DNA from 3 places in the Enterococcus italicus genome. Region 3 is predicted to be linked to each of the others. Evidence: predicted binding sites of a transcription regulator. Region 3 holds the regulator's gene; each other region holds the start of a gene.
What was found. Region 3 encodes CtsR, which represses protease genes until heat stress. Its sites were predicted from a motif close to TTGGTCAAAAAAGGTCAAANA; they were not measured.
Positions count from the first base shown of each region.

Region 1: clpP (ATP-dependent Clp endopeptidase proteolytic subunit ClpP) is a predicted target of CtsR. The motif match lies at 2,481-2,501, and genes of this name have one in related genera.
Region 2: NE257_RS02975 (ATP-dependent Clp protease ATP-binding subunit) is a predicted target of CtsR. The motif match lies at 4,681-4,701, and genes of this name have one in related genera.

Region 1 is NZ_JAMRVB010000001.1:390,567-400,843, forward strand. Features, by position in the region: gene NE257_RS01810 (ABC transporter ATP-binding protein) at 1-1,213, shown strand, start outside; gene NE257_RS01815 (gamma carbonic anhydrase family protein) at 1,232-1,717, shown strand; gene clpP (ATP-dependent Clp endopeptidase proteolytic subunit ClpP) at 1,820-2,404, opposite strand; gene NE257_RS01825 (hypothetical protein) at 2,579-3,097, shown strand; gene miaA (tRNA (adenosine(37)-N6)-dimethylallyltransferase MiaA) at 3,184-4,131, shown strand; gene hflX (GTPase HflX) at 4,128-5,351, shown strand; gene NE257_RS01840 (MerR family transcriptional regulator) at 5,573-5,956, shown strand; gene glnA (type I glutamate--ammonia ligase) at 5,988-7,328, shown strand; gene NE257_RS01850 (hydroxymethylpyrimidine/phosphomethylpyrimidine kinase) at 7,553-8,362, shown strand; gene NE257_RS01855 (ECF transporter S component) at 8,378-8,869, shown strand; gene NE257_RS01860 (TIGR01440 family protein) at 8,892-9,440, shown strand; gene NE257_RS01865 (CTP synthase) at 9,624-10,277, shown strand, end outside.
Region 2 is NZ_JAMRVB010000001.1:611,931-621,835, forward strand. Features, by position in the region: gene NE257_RS02960 (DUF6287 domain-containing protein) at 1-142, shown strand, start outside; gene NE257_RS02965 (peptide chain release factor 3) at 271-1,851, shown strand; gene NE257_RS02970 (DUF1827 family protein) at 1,891-2,202, opposite strand; gene NE257_RS02975 (ATP-dependent Clp protease ATP-binding subunit) at 2,426-4,642, opposite strand; gene NE257_RS02980 (hypothetical protein) at 4,801-4,977, shown strand; gene NE257_RS02985 (phosphocarrier protein HPr) at 5,132-5,398, shown strand; gene ptsP (phosphoenolpyruvate--protein phosphotransferase) at 5,398-7,125, shown strand; gene NE257_RS02995 (glycosyltransferase family 4 protein) at 7,284-8,315, shown strand; gene NE257_RS03000 (glycosyltransferase family 4 protein) at 8,332-9,567, shown strand; gene NE257_RS03005 (NAD(P)-dependent oxidoreductase) at 9,635-9,905, shown strand, end outside.
Region 3 is NZ_JAMRVB010000001.1:1,430,941-1,441,217, forward strand. Features, by position in the region: gene fmt (methionyl-tRNA formyltransferase) at 1-19, shown strand, start outside; gene rsmB (16S rRNA (cytosine(967)-C(5))-methyltransferase RsmB) at 12-1,361, shown strand; gene NE257_RS07000 (Stp1/IreP family PP2C-type Ser/Thr phosphatase) at 1,375-2,118, shown strand; gene pknB (Stk1 family PASTA domain-containing Ser/Thr kinase) at 2,111-4,252, shown strand; gene NE257_RS07010 (CtsR family transcriptional regulator) at 4,496-4,960, shown strand; gene NE257_RS07015 (ATP-dependent Clp protease ATP-binding subunit) at 4,966-7,446, shown strand; gene NE257_RS07020 (peptidase U32 family protein) at 7,576-8,496, shown strand; gene NE257_RS07025 (peptidase U32 family protein) at 8,519-9,760, shown strand; gene gor (glutathione-disulfide reductase) at 9,988-10,277, shown strand, end outside.

The DNA of each region.
Region 1 (10,277 bases), 1.0 Mb from region 3:
TTCAAAAACAATTGTCAAAAAATCACAGAAATACTTCAATGAAATGCAACAATCTCTAGGAGCGATGAATGGCTATGTTCAAGAAAATATGACAGGCTTTAGCATCTTAAAAATGTATGGACGTGAAGCACAAACGATGGCCGGTTTTCACCAAGTCAATCATCGCTTGCGTCGATATGGCTTTCGGGCGACCGTCATTTCAGGCTTAATGATGCCATTGGTACAATTAACTGCCTACTTGACTTATATCGTGATGGCAGTCATGGGAATTCGCTATGTGATTGTCGGGACCTTATTAGTCGGGCAGCTACAAGCGTTTATTCAATACATCTGGCAAGTGAGTCAGCCTTTAGGAAATATTACCCAATTATCGGCCTTGCTACAAAGTGCTTCTGCGGCATCAAACCGGGTGTTTAGCTTTTTAGATGAAGCAGAGGAATCGATTGAAGCAGAAACGAAGCACTTTATCCATCCTGTGCAAGGTGAAGTTGTCTTTGAGAATGTTTCTTTCTCTTATTCGCCAGACAAGCCATTGATTCAGTCCTTTGATCTACACGTTAAACCAGGTCAAACCGTCGCGATCGTTGGTCCGACTGGCGCCGGTAAAACGACGTTAATTAATTTACTGATGCGCTTTTATGACGTCACTGACGGTGCGATAAAAATTGATGGCATCGATACACGTCATGTCTCTCGGAAAGAAGTGCGGTCTTTGTTCGGCATGGTGTTACAAGATGCTTGGTTATATGAAGGAACGATTGCTGAAAACATTCGCTTCGGTCGTTTAGACGCGTCGGACTATGAAGTGGTGGATGCTGCCAAATCAGCAAATGTGGATCATTTTATTCGGACCATGCCAAATGGATATGAAATGATGATCAATGCAGAAGGAGAAAATGTCTCACTCGGTCAAAAACAATTACTGACGATTGCACGAGCGATGGTTGCCAACCCAAAAATCTTAATTTTAGATGAAGCGACGAGCTCTGTAGATACACGCCTTGAAAAATTAATTCAAACCGCGATGGACACCATGATGAAAGGGAAAACGAGTTTCATTATCGCCCATCGCCTATCAACGATTCGTTCGGCTGATTTGATTTTAGTGTTAAATAAAGGGCGCATCGTCGAGCAAGGGACACACGAGACGTTATTGGCAAGCAAAGGATTTTACAGTGAATTGTATAATAGCCAATTCGCTGAAGAAGAATAAAGAAAGAAGGAATCAGTGATGACGTTTTTTATTGGTAAAGGGGCAGTCGTAGTCGGAGACATTACACTTGGAGAAGATAGCAGTGTTTGGTTTAATAGTGTCATTCGCGCAGATATGCAACCCGTGACAATCGGGGCTGAGACCAACATCCAAGATGGTACGATTATTCATGTCGGAGATAACCATCCGACGATCATCAAAGAGCACGTGACAGTCGGCCATCAATGTATGATTCATGGCTGTACGATTGAAAAAGGAGCACTAATTGGTATGAGTTCAATTTTGCTAGATGGTGCGATAATTGGTGAAAATAGCCTTATTGGTGCGGGGTCGCTCGTTACAAAAAATACCGTCATTCCACCGAATTCATTGGCATTTGGTCGACCTGCAAAAGTCATTCGCGAACTGACCGCAGAGGAAATTGCTGCCAATCACGCAAACACAGATCATTATGTTCAGTTATCCAAAAAATTCTTAGCCAATCGCTATCAAGAATTGTCTTAAACTCGTGACAGAAATAGCTTTAGTCTAGATGAAAACAAACAACCCACGAAAATCGATTTTCGTGGGTTGTTTCGTTTATAACGTAGCTTGGAAAAATAGCGATTATTTTTTGTTGACTAAGATTTGGTCAATCAAACCGTAGTCTTTGGCTTCTTGAGCAGTCATGAAGTTGTCGCGATCGGTGTCTTTTTCGATAACTTCTAGCGGTTGACCAGTGCGTTCTGCTAAAATATTGTTTAAGCGTTCGCGTGTTTTTAAGATGTGGCGAGCTGCAATCTCAATTTCTGTCGCTTGACCTTGTGCACCACCAAGCGGTTGATGGATCATAATTTCAGCGTTTGGTAGAGCAAAGCGTTTGCCTTTTTTACCAGCTGTTAATAGAAAGCTACCCATTGATGCAGCCATACCCATTACAATTGTTTGAACGTCTGCTTTGACAAAATTCATTGTGTCATAAATGGCCAAGCCAGCCGTTACGCTTCCACCAGGCGAATTGATGTATAAGTAGATGTCTTTTTCAGAGTCTTGTGCATCTAAAAAGAGTAATTGCGAAATGATGGAGTTTGCTAAGTCGTCAGTTACTTGACCGCTTAACATAATGATACGATCTTTTAATAGACGAGAATAGATATCATACGCTCTTTCTCCTCGTGATGATTGTTCGATAACTGTTGGAATTAAATTCATGGAAAACTCCTCCTTAAATTCTATAAAGTCAGTGTAGCACATTGAGTTATGAAAACCTAAAAGTAAGTATACACAAAAGGTCAATAAAGGTCAAATAAAAGATTCGACGGAAAATGATACTAAAAAAAAGGGAATAATGCTAAAATGAAAGACAAAGGTTGAGGAGGTTTTTCTATGACTTATTTTTTCATTGGTCTATTGGGTGTGCTCGTTGGCGCAGCAATCGTCATGTTCACATTCAATTTGCGGATACGATATGATGAGCAAAAAGAAAAATATCGTCGCGAGATGGAGCACAAAGTAAAGGAAATCGAAACACTTGTTTTATTAAATAAAAAAATTATTGAAATTCTTGAAAAAAGAATTGTGATGATGGACAAGTACGTTAGTTTCGATGCTTTTGACGATTGTTATATCACTGTCGATGATTATATTTACTTGCAATCATTTGCCGCACAAAATAGCTTTTATTTACCGAATTATTTTATAGAAGAATTCTTCAAAAAGATTGCGACCCGTAAAGTTGTGTTGTCAGCAGAAGAGACCGTTCAAGTCGGTGGCTACACATTTAAAGGCGGCCGCGTATTAATGGAACAATTCTCCGATAAAATCAAAGAAATGGTATACGAACGTAAGGTTCAGTTAAAGAAAGAAACGGACAAACCGTTTACGTATTTTTCTAATCCTTTATAGACTAACCAGCGAAGTCGCCTCAGACGTTTTAGTCAGATGTTGCGACTTCGTTTTTCTACTAGAAAAAATGTTTTGAGAGGACAAATATGGAAACACCAGAAAAAAAACAAAAAGTAATCGTCATCGTTGGGCCGACAGCAGTCGGTAAGACAGCCCTAAGTATTGAGTTAGCTCAAGTATTGCAAGGAGAAATTATCAGTGGCGACTCGCTGCAGGTCTATCGTGGGTTAGACATTGGTACGGCAAAGGCCACTGATGATGAGCAAGCTAAGGCTAGACACCATTTGATTGACATTAGAGAGTGGCAAGAGTCTTATTCAGTAGCAGATTTTCAACAAGAAGGACGTGCGGCAATCGCTGCGATTACCAAGCAAGGCAAGATACCGATCATCGTAGGCGGTACGGGTCTTTATATTCAAGCGTTGTTATATGATTTTAAACTAGGCAATGAAGGGGAACTGTCGCAAGAGCAACAAGCAAAAGTCCGCCAGCTAGAAGCAAGCAGTGCTCAATGGTCAAATCAGGAGTTATGGGAACAATTATCCGAGCGAGACCCACTCGCTGCCGAGCAGATTCATTTTAATAATCGTCGCAAAGTACTCCGAGCACTAGAAGTGATGCTGACGACGGGCCATAGCATCACCACACCAAAAGAAATACCGGTTGCGTTGTATGATTATTTTTTAATTGGTTTGACGACAGAGCGCGCTGTGTTATATGAGCGTATCAACCAGCGCGTGGTGATGATGGTCCAACAAGGCTTAATCGAAGAGGCAAAAAGGTTCTTGACTGCTCCTAATGTGCAGGCAATTCAAGGAATTGGCTACAAAGAATGGTTGCCTTATTTTCATGAGGAGGCGACTCTTGATGAGACTGTGGCACTCATTCAGCTGCATTCACGTCGTTACGCTAAGCGTCAGCTCACTTGGTTTCGTAATCGTATGGCGCCTTATTGGCTTGACTTATTGACCCACCCTGAAGAAAAAATAACCTTATTGAAAAAACTAGAAGATTGGAGGAACAATGCCGAATGATTAGTAGAGAAAAAGTCATGTTAGTTGGTGTGGAAACCGAAGAAAACTACCGTCAATTTGATTCATCGATGCAAGAGCTGGTTCAGCTCGCGAAGACAGCAAATGGGGAAATCATTGGTACGATTACCCAAAAACGAGCGACTGTCGACCGCCAATCCTTGATTGGTAAGGGAAAGCTTCAAGAGTTGCATCAATGGGTGGATGCAGAAGAAATTGACGTGGTCATTTTCAACCAAGAATTGTCACCTCGGCAACAACAAATTATTAGCCAAGAGCTTGGTGTATTGGTCCTTGATCGCGTACAGTTGATTTTAGATATTTTTGCGCTCCGTGCCCGATCAAAAGAAGGGAAACTACAAGTCGAACTAGCACAATTAAATTATTTGTTGCCTCGCTTAGTAGGTCAAGGTACATCGATGTCTCGACTAGGTGCTGGGATTGGTACAAGAGGGCCAGGGGAGACAAAATTAGAAACAGATCGTCGTCATATTCGAGATCGAATCGCCAAAATCAAGCGGGAATTAAAGCAAGTAGCAGCCCATCGAGAGCGTACACGCTCCCGCCGAAAACAGCAAGCGACAGTACAAATCGGACTGATTGGCTATACCAATGCCGGTAAATCGACCGTCTTGAATCGGCTCACGGCAGCAGATACGTATGAACAAGATCAATTATTTGCCACACTTGATCCGTTAACGAAAAAATGGCGCTTACCGGAAGGCTTGACAGTGACCTTGACGGATACTGTAGGCTTCATTCAAGAACTCCCTACGCAATTAGTCGATGCGTTCCATTCGACCTTAGAGGAAAGTAAAAATATGGATATCTTACTTCACGTGGTAGATGCGAGTTCACCAGATCGCACGCAACATGAAGCGACTGTCTTACAGTTAATGAAAGAACTCGAATTAGAAAACATTCCGACGCTAACCATATACAACAAAGCAGATAAATTAGAAGACGATCAATTTGTACCTACACTATTTCCTAATGTCGTCGTCTCTGCGAAAAATTTTCAAGGCAAAGAAGTATTGTCTCAAGCTGTTAAACGTTTCTTAATGACGATATGGGAACCGTATGAATGTTGGTTACCTGCTGAGCAAGCCGGCCAACTTTCTGATTTGGAGCGGCAAACACTAGTTATCGCCAAAGACTTTGATGAAAAACGTAATAGCTACCATCTACGCGGCTTCCAGGAAAAACCAAGTGATAAAGAGTAAGACAAGCAAACAAATAAGTGTAAAGTGTCTATTTATCAATGTGTGCGTGCTCATGCATTGGTAGGGAAATTGGCACAAACACTTATTTTTTTGTGCTTTTTTACGGAAATTTTGTACGAAAATAATGTGATATTATCTGACATGTAACCTTGACACTCATTCCAATGCTTGTTATAGTTTGAGTGTATTGAGAAGGGTTGCTGAAAAGGAGGAGAGGATTTATGCGCGAAAAAGAATTGCGGCGCTCTATGTCAGTTTTTCCAATCGGGACAGTTATGAAACTAACAGATTTGACTGCTCGTCAAATTCGTTATTATGAAGAACAAAATTTGATTCATCCAGAACGAAGCGAAGGAAATCGACGCATGTATTCGCTCAATGACATTGATACGCTCTTAGAAATCAAAGACTATCTCGCTGATGGATTAAATATGGCTGGCATCAAACGTGTCTATGAGATGAAAAAAGAAGAAGAAGAGGCTGTCAAACATAAACAGACACTGACCGATAATGATGTAAGACGTATTTTTTATGACGAAATTTTGCTTCAAGGTGGGCTGAACCAAGCCAATCCTTATCATCAAAGAGGGCCAAAACTGAATTAAGCATTGGAATTTAAAAAAAGGAAGATGAATCATGGCAAAGACAACGTATGCGGTAGAAGATATCAAGGCAATTATCAAAGAAGAAAATGTACGATTCTTACGTTTAATGTTCACCGATATTATGGGAACAATTAAAAATGTAGAAGTACCAGTATCACAAGTGGAGAAAGTATTGGACAATAAAATGATGTTTGACGGTTCTTCTATTGAAGGATTTGTTCGCATTGAAGAAAGTGACATGTACCTGTACCCCGATTTAAGCACATGGATGATTTTCCCATGGGAGAGCGAGCATGGCAAAGTCGCTCGCTTGATCTGTGATATTTATAATCCAGATGACACCCCATTTGCCGGTGATCCACGCGGGAACTTGCGACGAGCATTAGCAGATATGGAAGAGATGGGCTTCACTTCCTTTAACTTAGGCCCAGAGCCAGAATTCTTCTTATTCCAACTGACAGAAGATGGCAAGATTACGACCGAGCTGAATGATAATGGTGGCTATTTTGACTTTGCACCGACTGATTTGGGTGAAAATTGCCGCCGAGACATTGTTCTTGAACTAGAAAAATTAGGCTTCGAAGTAGAGGCATCGCATCATGAAGTTGCCCCTGGGCAACATGAGATTGATTTCAAGTATGCAAATGCCATTGAAGCATGTGACAACATCCAAACATTCAAATTAGTAGTAAAGACCATCGCACGCAAGCATGGCTTACATGCGACCTTTATGCCTAAGCCATTGTTTGGAATTAATGGCTCTGGTATGCATTGCAATATGTCATTGTTTCAAGGTGAGAAAAATGCATTCTTTGATCCAGAGGGAGAGTTACAGTTAAGTCAAACAGCTTATTATTTCTTAGGTGGCTTAATGGAGCATGCACGTGCCTACACAGCAATCTGCAACCCAACCGTCAATTCATATAAACGCTTGGTGCCTGGATTTGAAGCACCTGTCTACGTGGCATGGTCTGGACGCAATCGTTCACCATTGATTCGCGTACCGGAATCTCGTGGACTCTCTACGCGTTTGGAACTACGCTCAGTCGATCCTTCTGCCAATCCGTATTTAGCACTAGCGGTCCTATTGCAAGCTGGCTTGGATGGCATCAAAAATGAAATTCAACCGCCAAAAGGTGTCGATCGTAATATTTATATTATGAATGAAGAAGAGCGTAAAGCCGCCAAAATTTATGACTTACCATCTACCTTGCACAATGCATTAAAAGAATTGCGTGCAGATGCAGTAATGGTAGACGCATTGGGAGAGCATATCTTTAATAACTTCCAAGAAGCAAAACGAATGGAATGGGCTGCATTCCGTCAAACAGTCTCCGCTTGGGAAAGAGAACAATATTTAGAATTATATTAAAAGAGGTTGTAAAAAAGCGTTCAGCTCTGAGCAGTAGCGTCAGAAATTGCAAAAATTACCGTTCAAATTTTTTGAAATTTTTGAGCTAATGCCGAAAGAGCTGCTTTTTGAACACCGCAGACAAAAAGGAGTGCGACGTTTGCCGTACTCCTTTTTATATCAAAAATTGGATGGTTTTCGTTAAGTCCAATTGGTTGTTTTCTTTTCGGTAAAAGAGAGCTAAGATGGAAAGAAAAAAAGAAGGTGGACGGATGAAGAAAAAAGTGTTAACGATTGGCGGCTCAGATCCTTTTGCTGGTGGAGGAATTCAAACAGACTTAAAAACATTTGAAAACCATCAACAATTTGGTTTGAGTATCTTGACATCAATCGTAACAAGTAATGAAGGTCAGTTTGAGATTCATTCGCTCACGCATGAATTACTCGATCAGCAACTTTTGTCATTAGATGAAGTGATACTTGCGGCAATAAAAATAGGCTTACTGACTGAGCTAGATCATATTAAGCAAGTGAAGGGATTTTTGGAAGCTCATCCTACGATTCCGGTAATTTTTGATCCTGTGTTGGTCATGAAAGAAAGCAATACGCTGCGTAATCATGCTTTAATCGAGGCATTTATGACAGATTTAGCTCCATTGGCGACAGTCATGACTCCTAACTTAGATGAGGCAGACCAGCTTGCTAAGCAAAGCATTACCAACAAAGAAACCTTAACCAAAGCTGCAAAAAAAATCTCTCAATTGTCAGGCGGAGCAGTCGTGATTAAAGGGGGCAGTCGGTTAGCTGGCCCTGATGCGATAGATTGCTTAGCTATTGGTGAAAAAGTCACCTATTTTCAACGAGCAAAACAAACCAATCAATTTGAAAATGGTGCAGGCTGTGCATTTTCAGCGAGTCTAGCTGCTCAGTTAGCCGACGAGGTGCCACTCGAGCAAGCGGTGCGACAGGCAAAAGAGTATGTTTACCAAGGGCTTCAGACAGGTATCGAAGTTGCACCAAATTTTGGCAGCTTTTGGCATAGGAGTAGTATCTAAAAGGAGGAACAGATTATGGCGAGAAAAATAAGTGTATATGGGTTATTGATTGCGGCAATTGTGGCCTTGTCATTGATGATTTTGATACCTGTACCAGCGACAAATGGCTTTGTTACGCTGTGTGATGGTGGCATCTATGCGGTGGCGCTTGTCTTTGGTCCATTCGGCGGAGCGATTGTCGGGGGCTTAAGTGGAGGCTTGATTGATTTGTTTTCAGGTTATCCACAATGGATGATTTTTTCCTTACTAATCCACGGGTTACAAGGTTGGGTAGTTGGATACTATAAAGAAAAACCTACGAATAAACAATGGTTTGCATTAGCGCTAGGATCTGTTCTTATGGTTGCTGGGTATTTTGGTGCGACAAGTTTCTTGTATGGACAAGCAGCCGGCTGGGCTTCACTGATTGGCAATTTGATTCAAAGTGGCTTCGGTGTCTTGGTTGGTTTGCCGATTAGTCGTATCTTAAAGCGGGCTTTGCTTTCCAGTCATTTGCAACAAAATTAAACAACTAAAAGGAGTAATCAAGATGAATGTAACAGAAGACGCTATCAAGAAAACTGTCAGCCAACTAGTCGATGAAGTGATCACTGCAGGTAATCTAACAAGTGGTGAGCTGTTTGTGCTAGGCTGTTCAACCAGTGAAGTAATGGGCGGACATATCGGCAAGGATTCTAGCGAAGAGGTGGGTGAGTGGATCATCGCAGCGGTTCGTTCAGTTCTTGAGCCAAAGGGGATTTACTTAGCTGTCCAAGGATGTGAACATTTGAATCGTGCCTTGGTTGTTGAACGGGACGTTGCTAAGACGTATCATTTGGAAGAGGCGGCAGTAGTTCCGCAACTACATGCAGGTGGTGCGTGTTCGGTTGCTGCCTTTAAGCAATTTAAGCATCCGATTGAAGTCGAACATATTGTCGCCAAAGCGGGGCTTGATATTGGTGATACAGCGATTGGAATGCACGTCAAGCATGTTCAAGTACCGTTTCGACCTAGTATCAAAGAAGTCGGCGACGCGCATGTGACTGCGTTGACCAGTCGTCCAAAATATATTGGCGGTCCAAGAGCAAAATACGAATAAAATAAAAATGTGGGTTTTCTTAATTGACATTTACAAGCAGAGAAGGTAGTATTCTGTTTGGGCACTCTTAGAAAGAGTCAGAAAGTTCGATAATACATCGCTCCCTATTTCAGGTGGAATAGGGAGCGACTTTTTATTTATTTACTTTCACCTGCGAATCTAGACAAAGGAGTTTTTCAATTTATGACAAAGTACATTTTTGTAACTGGCGGTGTTGTTTCGTCAATCGGAAAGGGAATCGTAGCAGCTTCATTAGGAAGATTGTTGAAGAATCGTGGCTTAAAGGTAACGATTCAAAAATTTGATCCATATATCAATGTGGATCCAGGTACGATGAGCCCGTATCAACATGGGGAAGTATTTGTGACAGATGATGGCGCAGAAACCGATTTAGACCTTGGTCATTATGAGCGTTTCATTGACATCAATCTAAATAAGTATTCTAACGTTACAACTGGGAAAATATACTCTGAAGTCATCCGCAAAGAACGTAAAGGGGAATATTTAGGAGCGACTGTCCAAGTTATTCCGCATATCACCAATGAAATCAAAGAAAAAATCATGCGTGCAGCAAGCATGACAGACTCTGATGTGATCATTACTGAGGTTGGTGGTACGGTTGGTGATATTGAATCATTGCCATTTTTAGAAGCATTGCGCCAAATGAAAGCTGATGTAGGCTCAGACAATGTGATGTATATCCATACGACACTGCTACCTTACTTAAAAGCAGCTGGCGAAATGAAAACTAAACCGACACAACACAGTGTGAAAGAACTTAGAGGACTAGGTATTCAACCAAATATTTTAGTCGTTCGTTCAGAACAACCTGTCTCT
Region 2 (9,905 bases), 820 kb from region 3:
TACGACAGGTGCAGCCTTAGGATTATTTAAAATTGGCTTTGAAAATCCTGACGGCGATCGCTCGGATACATCTAGACCACGAGTTGTCATAGGGCAACAAGGCGGAAACTATTCACCAGAAACCTATTACTACCGCCAATAAAATTTAAAAGAAAAAGCTACTTGCTAAAGGGAATCTTTTTTTACCATTCAAATCATGCTATACTAAATCAGTTGTGTAAGTAAGACAAGCTATAAGAGGAGGCAAGTGCTCTTAACGAGTGACACTATATGAAAAATACAAATTTAAAAGAACAGGTAGATAGTCGGCGAACATTTGCGATTATTTCCCATCCTGATGCTGGGAAAACGACTATCACAGAGCAGTTATTATTATTTGGCGGCGCTATTCGCCAAGCAGGAACTGTAAAAGGAAAAAAAACAGGCAATTTTGCCAAATCTGACTGGATGGAAATTGAAAAACAACGTGGGATTTCTGTGACAAGTTCAGTGATGCAATTTGATTACCAAGATAAAAAAGTGAACATTTTAGATACGCCAGGACATGAGGATTTCTCTGAAGATACTTATCGAACACTGATGGCAGTGGATAGTGCCGTCATGGTTATTGATAGTGCCAAAGGGATTGAAGCGCAAACAAAGAAACTTTTTCAAGTCGTGAAAAAAAGAGGAATCCCAATTTTCACCTTCATCAATAAGTTGGATCGTGATGGTCGGGAACCATTAGACTTATTAGAAGAATTAGAGGAACTATTGGATATTGAGTCTTACCCAATGAATTGGCCGATTGGTATGGGACGGGGATTAGAAGGATTATATGATATTTATAATGAGCGCATTGAATTTTATCGTCCTGAGCAATATGGGGATCAACGCTTTGTTAAGTTAGATGCGAATGGTGAACTTTCAGGCAATCATGCATTAACTGAGAACAGCTTATATCATCAAGTATTAGAAGAGGTTGAATTATTGAAAGAAGCTGGCGATACATTCGATGTTGAAAAAATCGCAAAAGGAAATCAAACGCCTGTCTTTTTTGGCTCGGCATTAACGAACTTTGGTGTGCAAACATTTTTAGAAACATTCCTAAAATTCGCACCTGCGCCGCATAGCAATATGACAGTCGATGGCGAATTGATTCGTCCAGATGAGGAAGAATTCTCAGGATTCGTCTTTAAAATTCAAGCAAATATGAATCCGGCCCATCGTGACCGTATTGCCTTTGTGCGAATTTGTTCAGGAACATTTGAACGCGGCATGGATGTGACGTTACAGCGAACAGGTAAAAAAATGAAGCTAAGCAACGTGACACAATTTATGGCTGATGCGAGAGAAAATATCGAGCAAGCAGTTGCCGGGGATATTATCGGGGTTTACGATACTGGTAATTATCAAATTGGAGATACGTTAACAGAAGGTAAATTAAAAATCAATTATGAAGAATTGCCATCGTTTACGCCGGAGCTATTTATGAAAGTCACGGCTAAAAACGTGATGAAGCAAAAGTCATTTCATAAAGGCATTTATCAGTTAGTCCAAGAAGGTGCGATTCAACTGTACAAAACTTACTTAGCGGATGAATATATTTTGGGAGCAGTAGGACAGCTACAATTTGAAGTCTTCCAGTATCGTATGATGAATGAATACAACTCAGAAGTCATTATGACACCGCTTGGCCATAAGATTGCCCGATGGATTGATCCGAAAGATTTGGATGAACGGATGAGCTCTAGTCGCAATATCTTAGCGAAAGACCGTTTCGACCAGCCGTTGTTTTTATTTGAAAATCAATTTGCTGAAAGATGGTTTATGGAAAAGTACCCACAGATTGAATTGCATAAGTTGATGTAAGAAAAAAAGTGTCACTGCAAATAAATGCAGTGGCACTTTTTAACGGTTAACGGTGTTTGTTCGAGGAATAGAAATTTCAACTAGACCAGGAGTCTGAATCATGGATATCTCGGAGGTATTGTAATTTTCGCTAGGAATTTTTTTTAAGAAGTAGGCGCGAATATCTTCAACTTCAGTTGGTTTGATCGCTCTTTTTTTATTGATTAATAATATTTCATAATGAGTCGGTGCTACTGTATATACAACTGTAATGTCTCCAGCAGTATACACTTTTACCATTTCCGCGTCTGTATTCTCTAATTGTTGCATGACTAGTCTAGAATGGCTATTGGTTACGTTAATTAGTTTCATTTTCTCACCTTCTTCGTTGTGGAATAAAAAAACTTATATTCATAATTAATTATAATTAGTTTTATAAAAAATAGAAAGTAGAAAACACGAAAAGCACACATTTATTTAGGTAAAAGACCAAAAAAGTGGTTTTCTAATTCTAATGAATCAAAAAAAAAAAAGAATTTGCTTTAAATTTTCCATAGTAAAAGGAGTGTGACAAAATTAATCACACTCCTTTTACTTAGTCTTCTACACTTTCTTTGATTACAACTGGTTCAGTTTGCGCTTCAATTAAAATGTGCTCGTTGTCATCTAATGTCGCTTGCAAGTCATGCACTTCAGGATGATCTAGGTAATATTCTGCTACACCGTCTTCCAGCGTATCTTGAATGGTTCTTCTAAGTGGTCGAGCTCCCATTGAAGGATTGTAGCCTAGTTCGACTATCTTTTCTCGAACAGCCACTGGCACATCAAGGTGCAGTTTTTGTTGGTGCAACATGTCATTTACTTCATCAATCATCAAGCCGACAATAGCTTGTAGTTGTTCTTTGCGTAAGGCTTTAAACTCGATAATGCCATCAAAGCGATTAAGAAATTCAGGGACAAAATAGTTTGATAATTGGTTTAACACCGATTTATTTGTACCAGTAATGGACGCACCAAAGCCAACACTTGCTTCGACATTGCCTGTACCAGCATTACTTGTCATAATAATTAAGGTATCTTTAAAGCTAACGGTTCGGCCTTGTGCATCAGTCAATCGACCATCGTCTAGGATTTGGAGGAACATATGCAAGACATCGGGATGGGCTTTTTCGATTTCATCTAAAAGAATCAAGCTGTAAGGATTGCGACGTACTTGTTCTGTTAGTTGACCAGCTTCTTCATAGCCGACATAACCAGGAGGCGAACCGATTAATTTTGAGACGCTATGTTTTTCCATGTACTCAGACATATCAAATCGAATCATGGATTCTGTTGATCCAAATAATTCATAGGCTAATTGCTTAGCAAGCTCGGTCTTACCGACACCAGTTGGACCGACAAATAAGAACGAACCAATTGGACGATTTTTCTTGCCAAGTCCGATACGATTACGACGGATAGCTTTTGCTACTTTGTCTACAGCTTCATCTTGACCGATGACATGTTTTTTAATATCGTCTGCAAGATTACGCAATTGTGTCTGTTCTTTTTCTTTTAGTTCCCCGACTGGAATACCTGTTCGTTGTTCGACCAATTTTTCCATCGTTTTTTCCGTAATGACAGGAATATCTTCATCGGATACTTGTTTTTCTTTAAGCTTTTGTAATTTGGTCACTTGATCACGATAGTAAGCAGCTTTTTCATAATCTTCTTCACGTGACGCTAAGTTTTTTTGCTCTTGGGCATATTGTAATTTTTGTTCGATTAATTTAGGGTCAGTAAACTGAATGGTTAAGTTTTCTTTTGAACCTGTTTCATCGAGTAAGTCAATTGCTTTATCTGGCAGATAGCGATCTTGAATGTAGCGATTTGATAGTTCTGCTGCAGCTCTGATTGCTTCATCAGTATAGTGCACATGATGATAAGATTCATACCTTGGTTGCAACCCTTTTAAAATACGAATTGTTTCTTCAATAGAAGGTTCGTTGACTTTGACTGGTTGCATTCTTCGCTCAAGGGCAGCATCTTTTTCGATGATTCGGTATTCATTTAAGGTTGTTGCTCCGACAAGTTGGATTTCGCCACGAGCGAGTGCGGGTTTTAAGATATTACCGGCATCCAAATTCCCATCTCCAGCCGATCCTGCACCAACAATTTCATGAATTTCATCAATGAATAGAATAATAGTTCCAGCATCTTTGATTTCTTGCAGCAATTTTTGCAGCCGTTCTTCGAATTGACCTCGGATTCCAGTACCTTGTACCAGTGAAGCAACGTCCAATCGAACGACTTCTTTGTTTAGTAGTTTTTGAGGGACTTCACCGTCAATGATTTTTTGGGCTAATCCTTCTACAACCGCAGTTTTTCCGACACCCGGTTCACCTACTAGAACAGGATTATTTTTAGTTCGGCGATTTAAAATTTCAATGACACGTTCAATTTCTTTGTCGCGACCGACAACAGGATCGATTTTTCCTTCGCGTGCCAATTTAGTCATGTTAATCCCATATTCACCTAAAATACCTTGTAAACCGTTATCTCTAGGTGGTTGGTTATTGCCGCCTCCAGTTTGAGTAGGTGGGGTTTGGGTATTATTAGAAGAGTTCATTTGTTGTGACATTTGACGGAAAAAGTCATCTAAATTTCCGAATCCAAATGGATCTTTTTGCATCATTTGACCAGCACTTCCTTCTTGTTGAGCCTTAATTTTTTGATAGCAACTTTGACAATAATCAATTTGTTTGCGTTGGCCAGCAACGTTAGCATACAAATGGATAGTTGCTTCATTTTTTCCACAATTTTGACAAAGCATGGGCTCACGACCTTTCTTTTCATAAATTAAGTCAGTATTGATTGACCAATATTGACCTTTAAAGTAATTATACAAAAAAATAAAAAACTTTCAACAATTTGGTTTTTCACTATTCTTAATTATAATAAAAATATAAACTATAACATGAGGTGAGGAGTATGCGAGATTATAAACAAGAGCTTGAGGAATTGAGGCAAGGTAACTGTGTAGAGCTAGTCGTAAACCGAGAAGAGTTTTTAACATTTCGAGAAGTATGGCTGAAGGAAGAAGACCGAAATGCCTTTGTAGGTGAGGCTAGTTTGAATGGGCAGATTACGTATCGTTATAAAAAATAATGAATAATAGGAATATCCCAGTAAAACGGTTGTCTAAGAACGAAAAAAATGGTAATCTAAACAATTGAAGGGGTACTGTTTTCTTCTGAACAAACTCAGATGAGAGGAGCAAACTCTAAAAAAATTATTCGTTGAATGAAGGAGATTGATCATTATGGAAAAGAAAGATTTTCATGTAGTAGCTGAAACAGGAATCCATGCACGTCCTGCAACATTATTGGTGCAAACAGCAAGTAAATTTAATTCTGATGTTAACCTAGAATACAAAGGTAAATCAGTTAATTTAAAATCTATCATGGGTGTTATGTCTCTTGGTGTTGGTCAAGGTTCTGACGTGACTATTTCAGCTGAAGGTGCTGACGAAGCTGAAGCAATTGCAGCAATTACTGAAACAATGCAAAAGGAAGGTTTATCTGAATAATGGTTGAAAAGCTAAAAGGAATTGCGGCAAGTGATGGAGTAGCTGTTGCAAAAGCATACCTATTAGTTCAACCAGATTTATCATTTTCTAAAGTAAGTGTTTCTGACACAGATGCTGAAGAAAAACGTTTAGATGAAGCTTTAGCAAAGTCAACACAAGATTTGCAATTTATTCGTGATAAAGCTGCCAAGACTTTAGGCGAAGCCGAAGCACAGGTTTTTGATGCACACTTGATGGTGCTAAGTGATCCAGAATTAATTGGACAAATTAAACAAAACATTACTGATAACAAAGTAAATGCAGAGTCTGCACTCAAAGAAGTGACAGATATGTATATTTCTATGTTTGAAACAATGGATGACAACGCGTACATGCAAGAACGCGCAGCAGATATCCGCGACGTAACGAAGCGTATTTTGGCTCACTTGTTACAAGTAACGCTGCCAAATCCTTCAATGATTAATGAAGAAGTCGTTGTTATCGCGCATGATTTGACACCAAGTGATACGGCACAACTAGACCGTCAATATGTAAAAGCTTTTGTAACAGATATCGGTGGACGGACTTCTCACTCGGCTATTATGGCTCGTTCGTTAGAAATCCCTGCAATCGTAGGTACAAAAGAAATTACAGCGAAAGTTAAAGCTGATGAAATTGTGGCAGTAAACGGTATTACTGGAGATGTTATTGTCAAACCAACTGAAGAAGAAAAAGCAGAGTTTCTTAAAGCTGGCGAAGACTTCGCAGCACAAAAAGCTGAATGGGAAAAACTAAAACTTGCTAAAACTGTGACTGCAGATGGCAAGCATTTTGAATTAGCAGCCAATATTGGTACACCAAAAGATTTGACTGGTGTAAACAATAATGGTGCTGAAGCGGTTGGTTTGTACCGGACAGAATTTTTGTACATGGATTCTCCTGATTTTCCAACTGAAGACGACCAATACAACGCATATAAAGCAGTATTGGAAGGTATGGATGGCAAACCAGTTGTTGTTCGTACAATGGACATCGGTGGCGACAAAGAGCTACCTTATTTGAAATTACCACACGAAATGAACCCATTCTTAGGATACCGTGCGTTAAGAATTAGCTTGTCTTCATTAGGAGACGATATGTTCCGTACACAATTGCGTGCATTATTGCGTGCATCTGTGCATGGTAATTTACGCATTATGTTCCCAATGGTAGCAACTTTGAAAGAATTTAGAGCTGCAAAAGCATTGTACAACGAAGAGAAACAAAAACTCGTTGACGAAGGTGTTGCAGTCGCTGATGATATTCAAGTTGGTATTATGATTGAAATCCCTGCAGCAGCTGTTCTTGCGGATAAGTTTGCAAAAGAAGTTGATTTCTTCAGTATTGGAACGAATGACCTAATTCAATACACAATGGCTGCTGACCGAATGAACGAACAAGTTTCTTACTTGTATCAACCTTATAACCCTTCAATTTTACGCCTAATCAAACATGTTGTTGATTCTGCGCATGCTGAAGGTAAATGGGCTGGTATGTGTGGAGAGATGGCGGGCGATCAAACGGCGGTTCCATTATTAATGGGTATTGGCTTAGATGAGTTCTCTATGAGTGCTACTTCAATCTTGAAGACACGTAGCTTAATGAAAAAATTGGACACAACAAAAATGCAAGAGTTAGCAAATCGTGCCTTGAATGATTGTGATACAATGGAAGAAGTTGTCGCATTGGTTCAAGAGTACGCTGAATAGGCTAGTCTTAAGTGAGCTACATAGAAGGATATCCTTCTATGTAGCTCTTTTTTTGTTTCAGAATCATTAGCCCGAGCTATTTGAATGACACAAAGCTATGATATAATAGATAAAAATAGATTTGTTAACTAGCTGTTAGCTTGGAGAGAGGAACTCGCATGTTAAAAATCACTATGTTTTCGCGCGCTGATGAGGTCAAAGGGCAAGGAGTTGGCAGTGCCTATTTAGAGCTTGTTAAGATGTTGCGTAGAGAATTTCCGACTGAATTTAAAATAAAGATTAATTCTTGGAAAAAAGCAGATATTTCCCATTATCATACAGTGAATTTCCCCTTTTATTTGTCTACTTTTTTAAAAAAAGCTAGGGGAGTAAGAGTTGGTTATGTTCATTTTTTACCAGAGACACTAGAGGGAAGTATTGAATTATATAAACCATTCCAAAAAATTTTTAATTGGTATTTGCTTGATTTTTATCGACGGATGGATGAGTTGGTCGTCGTGAATCCAAGCTTTATCCCCGCATTATTGCGCACAGGATGCGACCAGGACAAGATCACCTATATTCCTAACTTTGTCTCACAAAGCGAGTTTTATGAAAAGACTGAAGAACAAAAAAATCAGATTCGCTCTCGATTAGGGTATGATGAAGGCGATATGGTCATTTTGGGTGTGGGTCAGATTCAAAAAAGAAAAGGACTGGACGATTTTATCCAACTTGCCAAAGACAACCCTCAATGGAAGTTTATTTGGGCGGGCGGTTTTTCATTCGGGAAGATTACAGACGGGTATGCTGACTATGAAAAAGTATATAAAAACCCACCTAAAAATTTGTTCTTTCCTGGAATTGTTGACCGTGAGACATTAGTTGATTATTATAATATTGCCACCATTTTTTTACTGCCTTCATATAACGAATTATTTCCAATGAGCATTTTAGAGGCCTTTAATTGCGGTACGCCGGTGATGGTAAGAGAGCTAGAGTTGTATCAATCAGTCATTGAAGGCTTTTATATTGGCTGTAAAGATCGAGCGGATATGCAACAAAAGATAGCTGTCTTGGATTCTGATCGTCCTAAATTGGCTCAGTGGCGTCAAGCATCTCAAAGAGCCGCTCAGAAATATTCTGAAAGGGCAGTTGCAAAGCTTTGGTATAACTATTATATGACTACCTATAAAAAATATCGTTCATAAGAGAGGAGTGCTATTCTTGAAAATTGGTTTCTTCACGGATACTTATTTTCCACAGGTGAGTGGAGTAGCGACATCCATTAAGACATTAAAAGACCAGCTAGAAGAGCATGGTCATCAAGTGTATATTTTTACGACTACTGACCCAAATGCTCCGCGATTTGATGAAGGAATTATTCGCATGCCGAGTGTGCCATTTGTCTCTTTCACCGATCGCCGTGTCGTTGTAAGAGGAATGTGGTATGCCTATTTGATAGCGAAAGAGCTTGAGCTAGATTTAATTCATACACACACTGAGTTTGGTGCTGGTATTTTAGGTAAAATGGTTGGTAAAAAAATGAAAATTCCTGTTGTTCATACGTATCACACGATGTATGAAGACTATTTGCATTATATTGCCAATGGAAAAGTTATACGACCAGCTCATGTCAAATATTTTTCTCGCTTGTTTGTGAATCATTCCAGTGGTGTGATTTGCCCTAGTGAAAGAGTCATTAAGACCTTAAAAGAGTATGGTGTATCGATCCCAATGCGAATTATTCCAACAGGTATTGAAATAGACAAATTTGAACGTCCAGATATCACACCTGAAATGTCACAAAAGACACGTAGGTCATTAGGGATTGATGAAAATCAGGTGATGTTGCTATCATTGAGTCGTTTGTCATATGAAAAAAATATTCAGGCAATAATCTATGGACTACCAGCTATTTTAAAAATGAAACCAAATGTGAAGTTAGTTATCGTGGGTGATGGACCATATCGCGAAGATTTAGAAGTTTTGGTCAAGCAGAAACAAGTCGAGAAGTTTGTCACTTTTGTCGGAGAAGTTCCGAATAATGAAGTAGCAATCTATTATCATGCAGCCGACTATTTTGTTAGTACGTCAACCTCTGAAACGCAAGGCTTGACGTACACGGAAGCGATGGCAGCTGGAACACAGCTGATCGTTGAAGGAAATGATTACCTAAATAATTTAATCAATTACGATTGCTTAGGAACTACCTTTGAGACCGATGAAGACTTTGCAAATGCAGTCATCAATTATGTAGATCAAAAGATAGCGATGGATCCCGCTATCTTAGCAAAGAAACTATATGAGATATCTGCTGAAAAATTCGGAGCGAAAATTATTGAATTTTATGAAGATTTGATTGCCCTAAATCAGTTGGAACGAGAAGAAAAGCAAGAAGAAGTTATCTTAAAAAAGATGAAAATGAAGTTACCAAGCTTAAAAAGATCATCTATCGATTAAAATATTCGCTTAAAATCACAAGGATAGCTTATACTAGACTTGTGATTTTTGATTGGAGGAATGAAAAATGAAACTTGGATTTATCGGTACTGGTGTAATGGGCCATGCTATGGTACAACATTTGCAAAATGCTGGGCATGAATTATATGTCTACAATCGTACTAAATCAAAAACTGATGATCTTGTAAACGATGGAGCGACTTGGTGTGACACCCCGACAGAAGTTGCTACGAATGCTGAGTTTGTTTTTTCAATGGTTGGCTATCCTAAAGATGTGGAAGAAATTTACTTTGGTGATAAAGGTTTATTTAAAGCGAATTTAGCAGGGAAAACACTTG
Region 3 (10,277 bases):
TGAACGATTAGGTGAGTAAAACAGTCACTAAGACCGTACGTTATATCGCTTTCACCCTATTGGAACGAGTCGATAAAGGTGGAGCGTATTCCAATCTAGCCATTAAAGAGGCGATTGCCACGACACAATTAAATGAAAAAGACGCACGCTTGTTGACAGAGCTCGTCTATGGGACAATCGGTAACCAGTTGCGCTTGGATTATTACTTAGCACCGTTTTTAAAAAAGGCGAAGAAAGTCGACAGATGGGTCAAGGTCTTATTGCGTATGTCGGTCTATCAGCTGCATTTTCTGGATAAAGTCCCTAGTCATGCGATTTTTAATGAAGCAGTAGAAATTGCCAAATACCGCGGCAATGTAGGTGTCGGTCAATTTGTAAATGGTGTCTTACGTCAATTGCAACGAGTCGGCGTGCGAGATGTGGAGCAAATTGCTGAGCCAATGGAACGTGTATCCATCACGTATAGTTTGCCGATGTGGCTTGTACAAGCGTTGGTCAAACAAATTGGCCTAGAAGCGACAGCAGAGCTAGGCGCGTCCTTGATGAAGCCAAGCCATGTCAGTGCGCGTGTCGATACGCGTGTTTGCACCATGCAAGAAGCGCTCGACTCATTAGCTGCAGAAGGCATTACGGCACAGCCAAGTGCGATTTCACCAGTTGGTCTAGTTGGAGAAAAAGGCTTTTTAGCCGGTAGCGAATTATTTACACGCGGCCAGCTAACAATCCAAGATGAAAGCTCTATGCTAGTGGCTCCCATGCTAGCGATCGAACCAGGAGATAAAGTCTTAGATGCCTGTGCTGCTCCGGGAGGCAAGACGACCCATATAGCGACTTACTTAGATGCTGAAAAGGGTGGCGAAGTACGTGCCTTAGATATTCATCCACATAAAGTAGCCTTGATTGAAGAAAATGCTATGCGCTTGCATGTCGAAACGGTCGTTCATGCGCAGCAATTAGATGCTCGCAAGGTGTCTGAAGTATTTGCCCCGGAGACATTCGACCGTATTTTAGTCGATGCCCCTTGCTCGGGTATTGGCTTAATTCGACGCAAACCAGATATCAAATACCAGAAAACACCACAAGATTTTACCAATTTACCTAAGATTCAATTAAGTATCCTTGAAAGTGTTGCGCCCACTTTGAAATCAGGTGGACGAATGGTCTATAGTACGTGTACAATCATGGAAGAAGAGAATGAGCAAGTAGTGGCTGCTTTCTTAGCGAAGCATCCAGAATTTGAATTGGTCGAACCCGTCGTATCAGAGAGTGTGCGTGGAGCAATCAAAGATCATATGTTAACGATTTATCCGCAAGCATTCCATACGGATGGATTCTTTATTAGTTGTTTACAAAAGAAGTAACGAGGTGACAAGAATGGAAGTCTGTTTTTTAAGTGATGTTGGCCAAAAGCGGCATACGAACCAAGATTACGCTCAAGTCTATTACAATCGTCAAGGCTATCTTTTAGCATTATTGGCAGATGGGATGGGTGGACACCAAGCCGGAGATGTCGCAAGTATGCAAACAGTCGAAGACATTGGCAAAAAATGGCAAGAAGCAGAAGTAGATACCGGTGAAGAAGTTGCAAAATGGTTAATTCAGACCATCCAAGATGAGAATCAAGTCATCAAAGAATTGGGTGAGTCACGGGCCGAATTAAATGGCATGGGAACAACGATTGTAGCTGTCGTAAGTATAGCTGATCAATTTATTATTGCCTATGTAGGTGATAGTCGTATTTATTTGTTGCGCGAAGGACAATTGATTCAGTTGACAGAAGATCACTCTCTAGTGAATGAGCTAGTCAAATCAGGAGAAATCTCACCTGAGATGGCCGTAAACCACCCACGTAAAAATGTTCTGACACGCTCGATTGGCATGCCCAATACCTTAGAGGTTGATGTGGCCAACCATTTTTATCAAGAAGATGATTATTTATTGTTGTGTTCAGATGGGTTAACAAACATGGTGACAGAAGGTGAAATGGCGCAGATTATTGAAGAAAGCCCCTCAATGCCCGCGGCGTTGCAAGCCTTAATTGACCGTGCCAATGAATACGGTGGCCTAGACAATATCACGGCACTCTTGTTGCATTATGGAGGTGAAGTCATTGCTTGATATCGGTAAAAAAATTAATGACCGCTACTTAATTATTGGCAATATCGGTAGTGGTGGGATGGCAAATGTCTTTTTAGCCCGCGACTTGATTTTGGATCGCGAAGTAGCGGTCAAAGTCTTACGCTATGACTTCCAAAATGATCAAGCAGCCATTCGCCGCTTTCAGCGTGAAGCGCTGGCTGCTACTGAGCTCGTCCATCCGAATATCGTCTCTGTGTATGATGTTGGAGAAGAAGACGGCCAACAATATTTGGTGATGGAATACGTCAAAGGAATGGATCTAAAACGGTATATCCAAACACAGTATCCGATTGCCTATGACAAAGTCGTCGATATTATGGATCAGATTTTATCAGCGATGTCCTTAGCCCATCATCATCGCATTATCCATCGTGATTTAAAGCCACAAAATATTTTGATTAACGAAGAAGGCGTCGTTAAAATCACTGATTTTGGGATTGCCATTGCGCTCTCTGAGACGTCGATTACCCAGACGAACTCGATGCTAGGTTCTGTGCATTATCTTTCACCCGAACAAGCACGTGGAAGCATGGCGACCAATCAATCAGATATTTATGCGATGGGAATCATTCTTTATGAGATGATTACCGGACGGGTACCATTTGATGGTGAATCAGCAGTTACGATTGCGCTGAAGCATTTCCAGGATGAATTGCCAGATATTCATATCTATAGCCAACAAGTCCCTCAAGCATTAGAGAATGTTGTGTTAAAGGCGACAGCGAAAGATCCAATCAATCGCTACAAGACGACAGAAGAGATGCAAGCAGATTTGTATACGTCACTAGATGCCAATCGGGCCCAAGAAGCAAAATGGTCACCAGTCCCGATTTTGGATGAAACTCGCGCCATCGAACCAGTCGAAGAAGTCGTACCCGAAGCACCTGGTGTTCCTGAAGATGTCGTAAAGGAGCAGCCGACCAAAAAGAAACCCAAGCGTCGTTGGTGGATTCTTCCTTTGATTGTCTTATTGATTGTGCTAACAGCTGGTGGGTATTGGGTCTATGCAAGTGGGCGCCAAGAAGTGACCATACCTGATGTGAGTAATCTTAGCCAAACAGCTGCTGTCGAAAAGCTGACCAATGCAGGCTTAAATGTTCGGAATACAACCAAAGAAGTTTCTAGCGATGAAGTAAAAAAAGGGAACGTTGTAAGGACTGACCCGCAAATAGGTACAGAAGTGAAAAAAAATAGCCGGGTAACCTTATACATATCCACTGGGAAAGATACCGTAGACATGCAAGATTATACGGAACAGACCGTTGCAGATGCGAAAAAAGCACTCATTGCCCTCGGGTTTGTCGAAGCGAATATTACATCTACGGAAGAATATAGCGATGAGGTAGACAGTGGCAAAATCATCTCGCAAACACCTGCAACAGATGACAAAGTCGTACCAAGTGAAGCGAAGATCGCCTTTGTCGTAAGTAAAGGAAAAGAGCCGGTGACGGTTCCTAACCTTGTCGGTATGACGAGTAGTCTAGCCGTTCAATCACTAGCGGATATCGGCATTACCAGTCCAGATATCACCTACCAATACAGTGATCAAGATAAAGGGGATGTCATTGCTCAAAGTCCAAATAGTGGACAACAAGCCATCCCAGGAGAAACAACTGTGACACTTGTTGTTAGTAGTGGGATTGAAAAAGTGACAGTTCCTGACCTAACTGGTAAAACGAAAGCCGAAGCAACCAAAGCTTTAAGTGATCTTGGCCTGACCATGACGACGACAGAAGAATACAGCGATACTGTCAAAGAAGGATCTGTCATAAGTAATGATCAGACGAATCAAGAAGCCAAAAAAGGAACAGCAATCGCCGTTGTCTTATCTAAAGGCAAAGAGCCTGAGAAAAAGACATTCACTGTTAATTTAACTGCGGCTTTTGATAAAGATGGCGCGGACACGCAAGTAATCAAAGTCTCTATCAGTGGGGCAGACGATCCGACTGGTCAAGTCAATGAAGTGACATTGACCAAAGATTCTGATGACTATACTCAAGCGATTGCGATTACCGTTAGTGGTGATAACAAAGCAACAATCACGATTACGAGAAATAATACGCAAGTTGTCAGCCAGCAAGTCGATCAAGCAAAACAAATTACTATTCCATAAAAGGCTGAAATAACTTGTTCAGCTACAAGTATAAGACCAGAAAAGCTAGAAGTTGTTTCTCAAACTTTTGGCTCTTCTGGTCTTTTTCTACAACAAGAGGCAAAGCAGAAAGTTGTTTCTTTTTACAAATCGATGTATAGTGAACAAACAACAAATTCTCACAGGCGATAAGCCTTCTTCTTTCCAATGAGAAAAAAATTGGGTATAATTAAGGTCAGTATTAGTCAAGGGAGGAACGAATTCATGGCGCAACAAAATACCTCTGATTTAATCGAAGCCTATATTAAGCAGATTTTAGAAGAGAGTGAAATCATTGAAATCCGACGGGCCGAGATGGCTAGTTTGTTTCATTGCGTTCCCTCACAAATTAACTATGTCATTAATACTCGCTTTACCATCACCCGCGGCTATAGTGTCGAAAGTAAGCGAGGTGGCGGTGGCTACATTCGCATTGAGAAGGTTCGCATGAGCAGTTGTCATCAGTTTTTGGAGCATGTCAAGCGATTGTTTGGCGATGAGTTGACCGAAAAGGATGCCATTGCGATTATTCAAAAGTTGTATGAAGAAGAAATTATAACAGAGCGAGAAGGGCATTTGTTGTTAACGACAATTGCCAAAAGTGTGTTAACTATTGCTGAAGAAGATCAAATTCGTGCGTCTCTAATGCGTGCTATATTGGAACGTTTGAGTTATGAAGATAGGAAGTGACTAGTATGGATGAATTATTCACACCAAGAGCAAAAGCCGTATTAGCAATTGCTCAAGAAGAAGCAAAATATTTCAAGCATCAATCGGTCGGTTCTGAGCACCTCTTATTGGCACTCATCATCGAACAAGAAGGAATTGCAGGTAAGGTCTTACGCGAAATGAATGTCCAAGAAAATGACGTTCGCGAAGAAATTGAGCATTTGACTGGTTATGGCATGGTAAAAGTATATCCAGAAGGTAGTTTTTTACCATACTCACCACGAGCAAGACAAATCTTTGCTTATGCTGGTGATGAGGCCAAACGCTTTGGCTCTCAACAAATCGGCACGGAGCATTTATTATTGGGATTGATGCGTGATGAAGAGATTTTAGCCTCTCGCATCGTCTTGAACTTAGGCTTTAGTCTATCCAAAGTCCGTCAATTACTAAAAAAAACAATGGGCGTCTCTGAGAATAAAGCTGCTGGTAATCGCCGGCGCCAAACACGTTCGAACAATCAAGCAGACGGGACCCCAACATTGGATGCCTTGGCGCGTGATTTAACCAAATTGGCGCGCGAAAACCGCTTGGATCCAGTCGTTGGTCGGACCAAAGAAGTCAAGCGCTTGATTCAAATTTTAAGTCGTCGTACGAAAAATAACCCGGTCCTAGTCGGCGAACCAGGTGTCGGTAAGACAGCTATTGCAGAAGGCTTGGCCCAAAAAATCGTCAACGGTGAAGTCCCAGACGATATGCAACAAAAGCGCCTAATGATGCTAGATATGGGTGCTTTAGTAGCCGGGACAAAATACCGCGGGGAATTCGAAGACCGCATGAAAAAAATTATTGATGAGATTTACCAAGATGGTCAAATCATTTTGTTCATCGATGAATTGCATACCTTAATTGGAGCAGGAGGAGCAGAAGGGGCAATCGATGCCTCGAACATTCTGAAACCAGCCTTAGCGCGTGGGGAATTGCAGACGATTGGTGCGACCACTTTAGATGAATACCAAAAATATATCGAAAAAGATTCTGCTTTAGAGCGACGTTTTGCGCGTGTGCAAGTCGATGAACCGACAGCAGAAGAAGCAGAAGAAATCTTAAAAGGGCTCCGTCCACGCTACGAAGAGCACCATGGCGTAGAAATTACTGACGATGCATTGCATGCGGCCGTCCAACTATCCATTCGTTACATTAACTCACGCCAATTGCCAGATAAAGCGATTGACTTGATGGATGAAAGTGCTGCGAAAGTGCGGTTGGATAAAGCGGATGAAGCGACTCGCTCGACCGTTTTACAAAATCAATTGGTTCATTTGATGGAACAAAAAGAAATGGCCATTCGTGACCAAGCATTTGATGAAGCAGCCGCGATTCGCCAAAAAGAAAAAGTCGTTAGCCAAGAATTAGCAGCGTTGACATTAAAAGAAGCAAATGAAGTGGCTAATTATCAAGATGAAGTCTCTGCAGAAGATGTCGCAGGCGTCGTGTCACAATGGACAGGCATTCCTTTGAATCAGTTAGAGAAAAAAGAAAGTGAACGCTTGTTGCAACTAGAAAGTATTTTACATCAACGCGTAGTCGGCCAAGATGACGCAGTCAAAGCAGTGGCCCGTGCCATTCGCCGTGCGCGTAGTGGCTTAAAAGATCCGAATCGTCCGATTGGCTCATTTATGTTCTTAGGACCAACTGGTGTCGGCAAGACGGAATTAGCAAAAGCATTAGCTGAAGCGATGTTTGGTAGTGAAGATGCCTTGATTCGTGTCGATATGTCTGAGTACATGGAAAAATATAGCACCTCACGCTTGATAGGGTCTCCTCCAGGCTATGTGGGCTATGATGAAGGTGGTCAATTAACAGAAAAAGTACGCGCCAAACCATATTCTGTTATCTTGCTTGATGAAGTCGAAAAAGCACATCCAGATGTCTTTAATATTTTGCTACAAGTATTAGACGATGGTCGCTTGACCGATTCAAAAGGGCGTAACGTTGACTTCAAAAATACGATTTTGATTATGACGTCAAATATCGGTGCAACCCAAATTCGGGAAGAAAAAAATGTTGGCTTTAATGTCGTTGATGTCAGCAAAGATTACCAATCAATGCAAAAAAGGATTATGCAAGAGCTGAAAAAAGCGTACCGACCTGAATTTTTAAACCGGATTGATGAAACAGTCGTCTTCCGTGCGTTAAACCAAGAAGAAATTCATGAAATTGTGAAAATCATGAGTCAATCGATTGTTCGACGCTTGCAAGATCAAGAAATTCAACTAAAAATCACACCAGCTGCTTTAGATGTAATTGGCAAAGTTGGTTTTGATCCAGAATACGGAGCGAGACCAATCCGCCGTGCCTTGCAAAAAGAAGTGGAAGATCGCTTGAGTGAAGCGTTACTTGCCGGTCAAGTGCACCTAGGAGATCGAGTAACCATTGGCGCGAAGAAAGGAATCATCACCCTATCTGTGCGTGAGCCAAAAGAAAAGAAAGTCTTACAAGAAGTCTAATAAAAGCTATCTGATCATGAGCGATATGTGCTCGGATTAGGTAGCTTTTTTCTTCGTGAAAAAAAGAAAAGGTTCTTCATTTCACAAATAGTTTGTGATAATATGAATAAGTTGATAGGAGGAGAGAATATGATTGAATTGATTGCAACAGTTGAATCACTTTCACAAGCGGAGGCCTTGCTTTCGTACGTGGATACCCTCTATTTTGGTGAAGAGCAATTTGGTTTGCGCTTGCCGCACTCGTTTTCTAGAGAGCAGCAAGCCGAGTTGGTTGCTTTGGCACATCAAAAAGGGAAAAAAGTGACCGTTGCCGTAAATGGTATCATGCATCCAGAAAAAATGACAGAAATTCCAGCGTATTTAGCTTTTTTACGGACTATTAAAGTAGATCAGATTGCGATTGGGGATCCAGGAATTATCTATGTGATGAAGCATCAGCCGGAATTGGCGATTCCCTTTATTTATGATGGTGAGACGCTAGTGACGAGCGCCAGACAGATCAACTTTTGGGCGAAAAAAGGGGCAGTCGGCGCCGTACTCGCACGTGAAGTTCCCTTTGAAGAGATGCACTCTCTTGTGGAAAGTGTCACAATTCCGACTGAAGTGTTGGTCTATGGAGCGACCTGTATTCATCAATCCAAGCGACCATTGTTACAAAATTACTATCACTTCACCAAGCAAAAAGAGCAGGCCAGCAAAGAGCGCGGTCTCTTTCTTTCAGAACCAAAAAAACCCGATACGCATTATTCCATTTTTGAAGATAGTCACGGCACACATATCTTTGCCAATAATGACCTATGTCTGACTGACGAGCTAGCTGAGCTAGTGGCTACTGGCTACGGCACGTGGAAGCTAGATGGTCTTTTCACACCGGGGGATAGCTTCGTTGAAGTCACAAGCTTATACCATCAAGCACGCCAAGCCATACTAGCTGGTACGTGGGATGAGCACCAAGGGCAAGCGTTATTTGCTAAGCTGGCGGCAATTCATCCCCAGTCACGCAAACTCGATACAGGATTTTACCATCTCGATCCAACAAAAATAAAATAACTCAAGGAGGGTTTCTTTTACCATGCAAGTAAAAAAACCACTGAAACGTCCAGAGATTTTAGCGCCAGCTGGGACCTTGGAAAAATTAAAAACAGCGATTCATTATGGAGCGGATGCTGTATACATTGGCGGCAATGCATATGGATTACGTAGCCGTGCGGGAAATTTTTCTTATGAAGAAATGGCAGAAGGTGTCGCGTACGCCAAAGCGCATCAAGCCAAAGTCTATGTGGCAGCAAATATGGTTACCCATGAAGGCAATCAAGAAGGGGCGGGTGAATTTTTCCGCCAACTACGGGATGTCGGTATTTCAGCAGTTATTGTATCTGATCCAGCGTTAATCGAGATCTGTATTACCGAAGCGCCAGGATTGCCAGTGCACTTATCGACGCAAGCATCGGCCACAAATGTCGAGACATTAGAATTTTGGAAAGAAGAAGGCTTGGAACGCGTCGTATTGGCGCGTGAAGTGTCAATGGAGGAAGTTGCTGCTATTCGTGCCAAGACCGATATTGAGATTGAAGCCTTTATTCACGGTGCGATGTGTATTTCGTATTCTGGCCGCTGCACCTTGTCCAATCACATGTCGATGCGTGATGCCAATCGTGGAGGCTGTTCGCAGTCTTGTCGTTGGAAATACGACTTATACGACATGCCATTTGGCTCTGAGCGCCGGTCATTAACCAATCAAGGAGCGGTGGCAGAAGAGTTTTCGATGAGCGCGGTAGATATGTCTATGATTGAACATATTCCTGATTTGATCGAAAATGGCGTCGATAGTTTTAAAATTGAAGGGCGGATGAAGTCGATTCATTATGTATCGACAGTGGCCAATGTGTACAAGGCAGCCGTCGACAGCTATATGGCTGATCCCGAACACTACGTCTGCAAGCAAGAATGGGTTGATGAGTTGTGGAAAGTAGCGCAACGAGAGTTAGCAACGGGTTTTTATTATCATGTTCCTACCGAAAATGAGCAATTATTCGGTGAGCGTCGTAAAATTCCGGAATACAAATTCATCGGTGAAGTAATGGCTTACGATGAACAAACCAAAGTAGCCACCATTCGTCAGCGTAACTACTTTTCAGTCGGCGATGAAATCGAATTTTATGGCCCAGGCTTCCATCACTTTGAACAGACTGTCTTAGAGATGAAAAATGAAGAGGGCGAGGCCATTGATCGTGCGCCGAATCCAATGATGATACTAACGATGCCCGTCGTTGAACCCGTTCAAGTCGGTGATATGATGCGGAAGAAGAAATAAGAACGAAGAGGCCGAGATAGATTCAAGCAACCAGAAAATCCAGAAGTTGTTTCGCAAACTTTGTGGGTATTCTGGTTGTTTGCTTGCTAATTCGGTCGCGCTGGTTTATTTGAAATCAGCGAAAAAGTATGTGACACCTTTTCCACAAGTTACTTGTCTTGACCGACTGTCAGACGCGTGGTAGCTTAATGATAAGTTATTCTATGAGGAGTGAAGAGATGAGCCAAGTGAAGTCGTATGATTATATTGTGATCGGAGGAGGTAGCGGTGGGATCGCCTCTGCTAATCGTGCGGGAATGCATGGAGCAAAGGTGTTATTAGTAGAGGGAAATGAACTAGGTGGGACGTGTGTCAATGTGGGCTGCGTGCCCAAAAAAGTTATGTGGCAAGCAAGTGATTTACTGGAGAGTGTTCGCCGAGACACTTCCGGCTATGGGATTTATGCACATGTGGACAAAGTTGATTTCACGGAGCTTGTGGATAACCGTGAAGCATACATTACCTATCTTCATAGCGC